3 regions of the Anaerobacillus sp. CMMVII genome follow, and region 2 is predicted to be linked to each of the others. Evidence: riboswitches for the same ligand, from Rfam matches in the RefSeq annotation. Region 2 holds a riboswitch; each other region holds the start of a gene.
What was found. A riboswitch is a leader RNA that binds a small molecule or an ion and turns the genes downstream of it on or off. The one in region 2 is predicted to bind cyclic di-GMP.
Positions count from the first base shown of each region.

Region 1: another riboswitch for cyclic di-GMP. It lies ahead of H1D32_RS16960 (putative bifunctional diguanylate cyclase/phosphodiesterase); the one in region 2 lies ahead of H1D32_RS07880 (EAL domain-containing protein).
Region 3: another riboswitch for cyclic di-GMP. It lies ahead of H1D32_RS08420 (hypothetical protein); the one in region 2 lies ahead of H1D32_RS07880 (EAL domain-containing protein).

Region 1 covers NZ_JACEHK010000013.1:75,671-78,953, forward strand. The annotation lists gene H1D32_RS16945 (nickel-dependent hydrogenase large subunit) at 1-468, shown strand, start outside; gene H1D32_RS16950 (nickel-dependent hydrogenase large subunit) at 465-974, shown strand; gene H1D32_RS16955 (hydrogenase maturation protease) at 974-1,429, shown strand; cyclic di-GMP riboswitch class I at 1,652-1,738, shown strand; gene H1D32_RS16960 (putative bifunctional diguanylate cyclase/phosphodiesterase) at 1,813-3,283, shown strand, end outside.
Region 2 covers NZ_JACEHK010000003.1:122,968-126,250, forward strand. The annotation lists gene H1D32_RS07880 (EAL domain-containing protein) at 1-1,753, opposite strand, end outside; cyclic di-GMP riboswitch class I at 1,827-1,912, opposite strand; gene H1D32_RS07885 (hypothetical protein) at 2,148-2,924, opposite strand.
Region 3 covers NZ_JACEHK010000003.1:233,527-236,809, forward strand. The annotation lists gene H1D32_RS08410 (hypothetical protein) at 1-292, opposite strand, end outside; gene H1D32_RS25345 (sigma factor) at 289-453, opposite strand; gene H1D32_RS08415 (DUF5667 domain-containing protein) at 1,317-1,679, opposite strand; gene H1D32_RS08420 (hypothetical protein) at 1,830-2,195, opposite strand; cyclic di-GMP riboswitch class I at 2,224-2,306, opposite strand; gene H1D32_RS08425 (hypothetical protein) at 2,772-3,026, opposite strand.

The sequences.
Region 1 (3,283 bases), on a different contig from region 2:
CATTTTTTTGAGTCACTTGAAATAAGTCGATCAGCACATCAAATGCTTGCAGTTTTAGGAGGGAAAGCACCTCATAATCATGGTGTGTTTATCGGTGGAATTACCACCCAAGCAACAGCTGAAAAAGTGGTCCATCTCGACTCTACCTTGCAAAAAATTACTTCGTTTATTGATGAAAAAATGATTCCAGATGTATATGACATTGCCAATTATTATCAAGACTATTTCAGATTGGGTGGTGGATATGGAAATTTACTTACTTATGGATCATTTAACAATTATAAAGAGCTAGGTACGCTATATGTTGACCCACTTGTCTCAACGCCTTTGGCTGTTGAGACGTTTGACGAAACGAAAATACAAGAAAAAATTGATTACTCTTATTACTCATCAAACGAAAATGTATATCATCCTGAAACAACAGTACCAGAGCCTGATATGAATAAAAAAAGGCGTATTCATGGGTGAAGGCACCAAGGTATAATAACCTACCTTTTGAGGTTGGTCCTTTAGCTAGATTAATATTAAGTGGAAGCTATAATCATGGAATTTCTGCTATGGATCGGACCATAGCTAGAGCATTAGAAGCAAAGAAGATTGCCGAAATCATGAAGGTACTATTGCAGCAAATCATTCCAGATATAAACTTACAAAAAAAATATGAAATTCCCGGTACAGCTAGTGGTAGAGGCTTAGTTGATACAACTAGAGGAGCACTTGGACACTGGCTAAAAATTAATGAGAAAAAACTATCATTCTATCAGATTATCACTCCGTCCACGTGGGATTTTTCGACTAGAGATAATAATGGATTTAGAGGAGTCGCTGAAGAGGCTTTAATAGGCACACCGATCGAAGACCCTGACAATCCTGCAGAAATCGGTAGAATTCTGCGATCTTTTGATCCATGTATGTCATGTGCTACACATGTCTATAGTCCAGGAAAACAAGTGAAAACAATAAAGGTGTTTTAATGGAAAGGATTATTGTGCTAGGAATTGGCAATCAATTAATGATGGATGACGGGATTGGAATTTATCTTGTAGATGAGCTAAGCAAAGTAAACGTAAATACAAGTATTTCATATGTAGTTGGCGAAGCAGATATTGACTACTGTTTGAAACAAATAGAAGGAGCAACTTTTATTATTATTGTTGATGCTGTTTGTTCAGGCGGAGAACCTGGAGACTTGAAGGTTTTTTCTCTTGCCAACTTGCACGAGAGCAAACCACTTGATATATCTCCTCATAATCTTCATTTATTTCAAGTTTTATATCATCAAAGAGAAACTCTAAAAGGGTTCCTTATCGGCATAGAACCTTATCGGATTGAATTTCATATCGGCCTTAGCGAACCGTTAAAAGAAAAATGGGATCAAATCTTGAGTACCGTTCAACAGACGATAGAATGCCTAATTGATGGTTATTAATAAAGGGGTCTGACCCCCGCTGCACTAAAGCATTAACGCAGTGGGGGTCAGACCCCTTTTATTGGGTACCCTACGTTACTTTTTTCGACGCAATTCACCAAAAATACAATGTAATTGTTTCATTATATGGTAAACTAAACATAGTAAAACGATTTAAAACTAGATTAGTTCATGCTACCAACTGCTATTAAACTAAGAAATTTGTAATGTTTAGATATAGTTTCATATAAAGAGCAAACTCACTGAAAAGGGAGGACGCAAAGCTTCAGACCTAAAGGTTGAAATACCTAAGGTGGCTGGGTTACCAAGGGATAACCGGGCTAAAGTTATTTCTCTAAGAGATAGCTTTTTGTTTTGATTTTGGAAAACTGTGGGGGATTACGATGATTACAACAGGACGAATCGCGGTACTTATTCCTATTATTAATGTCCTAGTATTTTTCGGTTGGAGCTTTCTCTTTAAAGAAGATGAATGGCTGAGAACAATTGGAGCTGTTGTGTTTCCGGTGATTGGGAGTATAATCAGTTTTTTTTGGATTGCAAGAGCGTTTCAAAAGTCAACTGGTGAAAAAAGGACTTTTTGGTTACTTCTTGGCTTGGGAATCCTTTTTAATGTTAGTGCAAACTTACTTTGGTTTTATTCACTAATGATAAACGGAATTACGTTTTTCTCTAATACCTCTTACTTGTTATGGGTCCTAGGTTATATTTTCTTTTTACTTGGCTTAACGTATAAAACAAAAACAATTAGTACCTCCGTTTCCAATAGTCCCTATCTATTTAATTTGGTCGTGTTTATGACAGTGGCTATCGGTATTAGTATTCATTACCTGATTAAGCCGATTTGGCTTCTTTGGGATAATTCCTTTCTTGCTAGGATTTTAACGATATCCTATCCAGTTACTGACCTGAGTATCTTGTTTCTAATTACATATTTATATTACCTTTCTAAGTATACTAAAGAAAGAAAACTCGTATTTTTTCTTGTTGTTGCATTCTTCTTTCAGATTTTGGCTGATTCTTCTTTTCTGTATTTATTAGTTACAGATAGTTACAGAGCAGGAAGTTATATTGACTCTTTTTGGGTAATAGCGATAATGTTTATTGGATTCGCTGCTCTATATGCTCAGAAAAACACGACTGAAGATACATGGAAGTTTCAAAATAAGATTGAAAACCATGAGTCGCTTTTCCCTTATGGTAGTGCAATTATATTATTATTTTTTGTCCTTCATAGCTATCTAGGAAACTTAAATGCTTTAATCATCGGCCTAAGTCTAGCTTTCCTGATGATCATTATCCGTCAACTATTTATTATGAAGAAAAATAAAAATTTAATGAGTGAATTTGAGTATTTGGCTTATCACGACTCTTTAACTGGATTAAAAAATCGCGCAAAGTTCAATGACGATTTGTCTAAGTTAATGGAGAGAGCTAAACGATCTAATGATAGCGTCGGTTTAATACTATTTGACTTGGATCGTTTTAAATATGTGAATGACACCCTTGGTCATTATACAGGAGATATGTTACTAATAGCTGTTTCGGAGCGTTTGAAATTAAGTATTGAGGGAAATAATTGGTTTTATAGAATAGGTGGGGACGAGTTTGTTATTATCCTCCCAGGTAAGACTGAAAAACATTGTATGGTTGTTGCAGAAACCATTCTTAAACAATTCACGAGGTCTTTTATCATTGACAACCATGATATTACAATCACACCAAGTATTGGGATAAGCTTATTTCCTGACAACGGTAAGAGTAGTGAACAATTATTTAAAATGGCTGATACAGCGATGTATTTGGCAAAAGAGAATGGTAGTAATGATTATTGTTTCTATAATAAAGAACTAA
Region 2 (3,283 bases):
GAGGAACAATAATAAAAAATTCATCTCCAACATTTCTGGAAAGAAGACCATTTTTTTCAGTAGTAAATTTTAATCGGTTAGCTATTTCGCATAATAATTGGTCACCAATCTCATTTCCTAGTGTCTCATTAATACTATTAAATCGATCTACATCTAAATGAATTAAAGCCAATTGTGTATTGTGTACTCTGGCCTCTTCAAGGGCTTCATTAAATTTCATCTCAAAAAATTTCTTGTTAGGAAGTCCTGTTAAAAAATCATGGTAGGACATTTTTTCGATTGTCTGCAATGCATCTTTAGTTTCAGTGATGTCGCGGTAATTAATGACAATCCCGTTAATACTTGGTTCGTTAAGGAAATTCGTATAGGTTCCTGAACAGTGGCGCCATGAGCCATTGCAATGTTTAATACGACATTCAAACGCTGTTTGTCCTTCTACATTAGTTAAAGCTGAAAGAAAGTCATTTTTGACGAATGGCTTATCCTCCTGGTGGATTAAATCAAATACGTATTTTCCAAGCAAATCTTCAATTTTATAGCCTAACTTTTCAACAGACGGGCTCTGATAGGTGATAATTCCGTTTTGATCAACGATCGTGATTAGATCATTGGAGTGTTGAACTAGTGAATATAACCGTTCTTCCCCAAGGCGAATTTGCTCTTGTTTATAGATCATTTCTTCTTCTATCTTCTTGCGTTCGGTAATATCGCTTCTAATTGCAATGTACTGATAAGGCACACCTTTCTCATTAAGAAACGGGATAATCGTTGCATCCATCCAGCTAATTGTACCGTCTTTTGCTTTGTTTCTAATTTCACCCCGCCAAATTTCTCCTTTGGCTACAGAACCCCAAAGTTCCTGAAAAAATTGACTCGAATGGTATCTTGAATTAATAATTCGATGGTCCTGTCCAAGCATTTCTTCTCGCGGGTATTGATATTTTTCACAAAATTTATCATTTACATAAGAAATTTTCCCATTTGCATCCGTTACAGAGACGATAGCAGATTGGTCCAGTGCATATTTTATATCACGAATATCCTGCTCACTTTTTTTTCTATCAGTTATATCTTGGTAAAGAGCTACGTACCCACAAATCACTCCTTCAGAGTTATAATAGGGGGTTGTCGAAATCCATAAATCAACGTATGAACCATCTTTTCTCTGCCGAGTAATCTCGCGATTTGAAATTGATTTTCCTTTGGTTGTAAGCTCAAAGAAGCTATGAAATTCATCACCATCTTTCAGAAATGGTAGCGTTTTACCGACAACTTCTAATGCCTTCCAACCAAATAGTTGTTCTGCACCTTCATTCCATATCTCTATTTTTTTATCTAAATTGAGTATGATAGTTGCGATAGGGAGACCATGAACAAGCATTTTTATCTGTTGTTTTTCAAGGTTAATTAATTGTTGTGTGTTTTTTTCGGTTGCTTGAACTAATGTATAATTCTTGCCATTAAGGCATATTGGTATCGATTTGGTTATCTCAATGGAAATTAAGGTTCCATCACTTTTTATTCCTCTAACGACAAAAGGGGAGGAGACGTTATTTAATTGGTTGATAAGAAATCGTTGGTCTTGCTGATCGAATAAGTCAAGATAATTCCTGCCAATCAATTGTTCTTTGCGATATCTAAAGTTACATGCAAGAACGGAACTTATATCTACAATCTTATTTTTTTCTACAATAAAGTGAGATTGCTCAACTTCTAGTTGTTGGTTCTCTTGTTGAATGAAACTTATCTGCACGATTTATCCCCCTTAAATATGAAAAAAACACACCCGTAAGCAAGGGTATGTTAGATTGTGGTCTACTTGACTATACGGTAACTGGCTGGCATATCAATCGATGATTTAGCCCCTTTAGCTTTGCGTCACTGCGTTTCCGCAGTTTTGCCTTTACTATATTTAACTATGAATGGAAATCTTTGTTTACATAAATATACCATGATTAGGGACTAATTCACTACATAATTTTAAGTTTTGGTGACAGAATTTGTGAAATTTGTCGCGGGATAGGGGATGGGAGGGGGGATGGGGGTCTGACCCCCAGGGGAGTGAAGCGGTAAAGCAGTAAAGCTACCCCGTAGCAGGGGAAACTCATTCTCAAAAATTAGCCCTGTGGAGAGGGCTCTCTACAGGGCTAACTTAATAGATTGGTTTTTTTAGTTATTTCGTCATTCTTTCTTTTAAAATATAGCCTTGGATATAAGTAATACCTGCCAGAATTTAGTGAAGACCAGTAATAAATTAACGCAGCATTTTGATTAACAATCTCCTTTAGTTTCACCATTGAACCAGCTTCAGAAGGATCAAATTGGTATCCGTCTCTAATGTATTTCTTAAAGAGGTTATATTGCTCAAAAGTTATAGGAGTAGAATAGTGGAAAACCGCTTCATAAAGTAATGTTTTGCATTCATCGGTTAGTTTTTTATTATTACATATACTGTTTACTAGGGTGTGTTTGCCGTTTGAAATTGCGAGTTCCTTATAGTCATCCGGAACATCAGGTTGAATAAGGTATTTTTTTATTTCCTTCAGTTCAATCCCACTATCCTCAGATATTTGTTCCGCAGTCTTTTTATCATCATTAAGTAAGTTCCTAATTAATTCCATTTTCACTTTCCAATAACTATTTTCCAGATAACAAGATTGAAGGAGCTTAAGTGTCCACTGATATTCATTGGCTGGTCCTTGATGTATTTGGCATGGAATTTTCAGAGTTGAATTTAGTACCTTTAAGGTTTGGTAAACCTCAATACCTTTCCACAAAAAGTAGTTTCCAATCTTGTCCTTGAAAACATGTATTAGTGGCCGGTTTGATTTTAGTAGAATAGGGAGTTTCTTACTTGCAGTGTTACGAGTTGGCAAATATTGATGCCTGACATTGATCTGATTAGCAGATAAATATTTCGCCATGAACACCTTATCTCAAATCCTTTCTGTTTTTATAAAGTTTATGAGATTGCTAGAATGTCCTATTCGAAAATGTTTGGGACTTTCATTGGGGTCTGACCCCCACCGAGGTAAAGCTTTAAAGCGGAGGGGTATCTCCTGTAAATAGTTTCAGTTCGAAAGTTTACTTCTTATCATTGGTCGTATTAAGGGAAATCTATAGTTAACTTCCATAATGGTGAAAGTTAGAACAAACAAAAGGACCGCTAATCATTGCCCAATGATTAGCGATCTTTTTAATTGTAAAAGTCCTAGTGCAAAATTAATCAAACGTTTGATTAATTTTAGATAGATTTTTCTTGTGAAGGGGAACTTGGAGGGAA
Region 3 (3,283 bases), 110 kb from region 2:
TATTTTTGACAAAGAGTGTTGTTGGAAATTGCTTTTTCCGTAAAAATTGTGCAACACAATCATCGTCAGTTACGAATCTATCAGCCATCTCAACTAAATTTTCACGAGTATCTCGGTGTTTTGGAGAATACTTTTCAAGGTCTTCGAAATTAATTTGATACTGACTTAAGGCCATACTTAATTCCAATATTTCTTCTACTAGATCGTTGGTTTGTTTTTCTTTTTCGAATTGCTGCAGCGACTTCTCTACTTCAAATGGAGATTCAACGTTATCTTCATAATACTCGTTCATCGATAAGTGCTTTTCATTCTTTCTTTTCTAAAAAAGTCAATCAAGTCTCGTTTAATAAGTAAGTAAACATAATTTAGGAAGGTTCTTCCTTTGATTGCATCATACGTATCAATCGCCTTGTTTAAAGCAATCAAGCCAATGCTAGCCTCTTCTTCGCTCAGCTCACAAACTTCTTACAAATGTGGCCAACAGTATTGAGCACGTAAGGCTTGTAATGAGCAATTAATCGTTCGCGAACGAGATCATCTCCATTTTGGGCACTGGTGTTGCTTCAATGACCTCAATGTTTTCCATCCCCCACGCCTCCTTTATCAAACTGACATTGCTATCTATAATACTATCGCTTGATAAAGGATTTAATTCAAGTGAAATGGGCTGTTACATTTAATTACCAACATTTTAAATAGGTAGGGCTAATGAACTATTGATACGACCTAACAAGTAAAATGATCATATCGTATATTTTTAAAAAAGAGGCTAGAGACTGTGATATATTAGATAATAATACTTATAAGCAAACGATTGTCACTGCAAAAACAGTAAAAAAGAACGATGAAAGAGATTGACTGAGTGCTAAGGATTATCTTCAGTTAGTTAGTTTTTCCATTTAGCTTTTTCTACGGCACGTTTTGCTTTTTCAGCTCCTTTTTCTTGAGCTTTATTCGCCTTTTTAAGCCTTTCTCTGCTTTTTCATTTGCTTTTTTCATCGCTTTTTTCATCGCTTTTTCTGAGCGTTCCTCATGCTTTTTTCACTTTTTTGTCTGCTTGATATTGTTTCTTTCAGCTTTTCAATCGCTTTTTCTAAATGCTTTTCGCTTTGCTCTGTTTCATCCTCTTTTGCTTCAACAAACTCATTCTCACTAAGTAATCTCTTCTAATTTTCTTTAGTTCCTGCTTCCAACGCTTACCGGCTTTCAGCATGGCTCGCTCTTGGTTTTTAGGGGCTTTTCTAATTCCCAGCCTTCAACGCTTGCTCTGGTAAATGGTCACGCTCTAGTAGCGCGATTAAACTGACTTCTTTTTTCTATAATTTCATTAATGATTCTCTAAGTTCGTTTACGTCTTCACCTGCTTCTTCTGCAGAAGCCGTTACATTTTCAGTAGCTGTAACTACCTCAATAAAATCTGTAACTAAATGTTCAATCTCCTCTTCATTACCTTCAGTTGCCACTTCCTCTAAAACGATTAGGCGTCTTTCAGCAAATTCATCATGAAGTAGAACCTTTTCAACTTCATCCTCAGTTAAGTCTGCTGTCGCTTGTTCAATTAATCCAATTGTTTCATATAAATCTGATGTAATGTCCAAGCTACTATCATTGTTTGCCAATACCGTTCCCCACCTCGCTAAACCACCTACTAGGACCAATGTTGATACGACTTTTTTCATGCTCTTAACCACTCCCTGTTGCATTAATAAAATTTAATATTTTCACGAAAAGTCTCAATTTTATCTAGGTTCGCTTCATACGTTTCATTAGGCGTCAACACCGTAATAATCACATACCGATCAGGTTTTTCTTCAACCCATACTTGAGTTCTAATGCTTTCCTTGTCTGTTCGTTTTCCACGAAATGAAATTCAGACCTTCACCGATTACTGTTACTTCTCCTGCACCAGCGAGTAGCTGTTTCTTTATTTCTGACACTCTATAAGCTTTAGGAATAACTGAAATAATTGCCACTAGCTTCTCGCTGTTGAACTGGACATTTTTAGCAGTCTCTTTCTCAATTTGCCAACCATCTGCTGTTTCAATATAGATACCCCACTCGGAATTTTCATAAAAGTAATTCGAGGCATCCTGCTCGTTGTCGTTGGTATTCACTTGTTCTTCCGTTGCTTTGCTACAACCTACTAAAGCTAGGAAAATGATGATGAGAAATAAATGTACTGCCTTTTGACTCATAAAGCCACCTCAAATTCACTGAATATCTTATGGCAACTGGCTGACATAGGCTTCCCCTTAGTCCCTATAGCTTTGCGTCACCACCTTTCAATGGCTTTGCCTTTAACTTATTTTCTTGGTCTCGTTTATCTATACGGGAGATTTTTTATTTTTGAGGGGGAGAGAAATTTTTTTCGAAAAAATTTTAAGCACTCATTATAAGGTTGAGGTTATACGATACATGTAACCTAGAGAGTAATTAAAATTAATCGCTCGTTTCTAAAAGATTGTTGCTATTAGCTTTCGTAAAATCACAAAAGCCGGATTTTTACACAAAATACTAAGAATTCACCACTAATTTAGTAAGTATTGCTCTTTTCTTAATAAATTTATTGGGTGATTTCTTCATCTAAGGTATTTTTCCGATATTTTAGAGTAAAAGCAACAAGTTTTTTTGTGCGACGAGTAACCGCAGGAGCAATGTTTACGAAAAGAGCCTAAAATAAAAGGCACATAGATAAACTCTATGTACCCTTATGGTGCTACTTTCTTTTTTATATAACTTGCGAACCGCACCAAAAGCGATAAAGCCACCATTTATTGCCGCAAAAGTTCCAAGCAAAGCCAAGTTTGCTCCTGTTTCTTCATATTCATGATCATGTCCATCATCACCATGACCATGACCATGATCATCTTCGTCATCATGACCATGGCCCTTTTCTCTGACAGCCAAGGCGCGCTATCAACATCATGACCATCATCATCTTCATCACCATGAGCAAACACTTGAAGTGGTAGTATAAGTAGAAAAATGAAAAATAGTACTGAAATCATTCTATCTCTGTTTTTCATTCCTTCTCCTCCAATATTTTGTATTATATAAGCCAATTTCAAAATTCCAATAGATCAGCGACTAATTTAGTGGCGGGAAAATGGATGATGAAACTTTATTATTAATAGAATAAAGAGAATGTGTGAAGAAACTAACAAGAAAGTTTGGATAAATTGATACATTCCTGTGGCAATGTTTTAAACAAATCTTTTTATCTAGAATTTCGAGCTAGGGACATCCCAAAGCTTTCGAAAGTCGCTCCTACGGTACGAAAGAT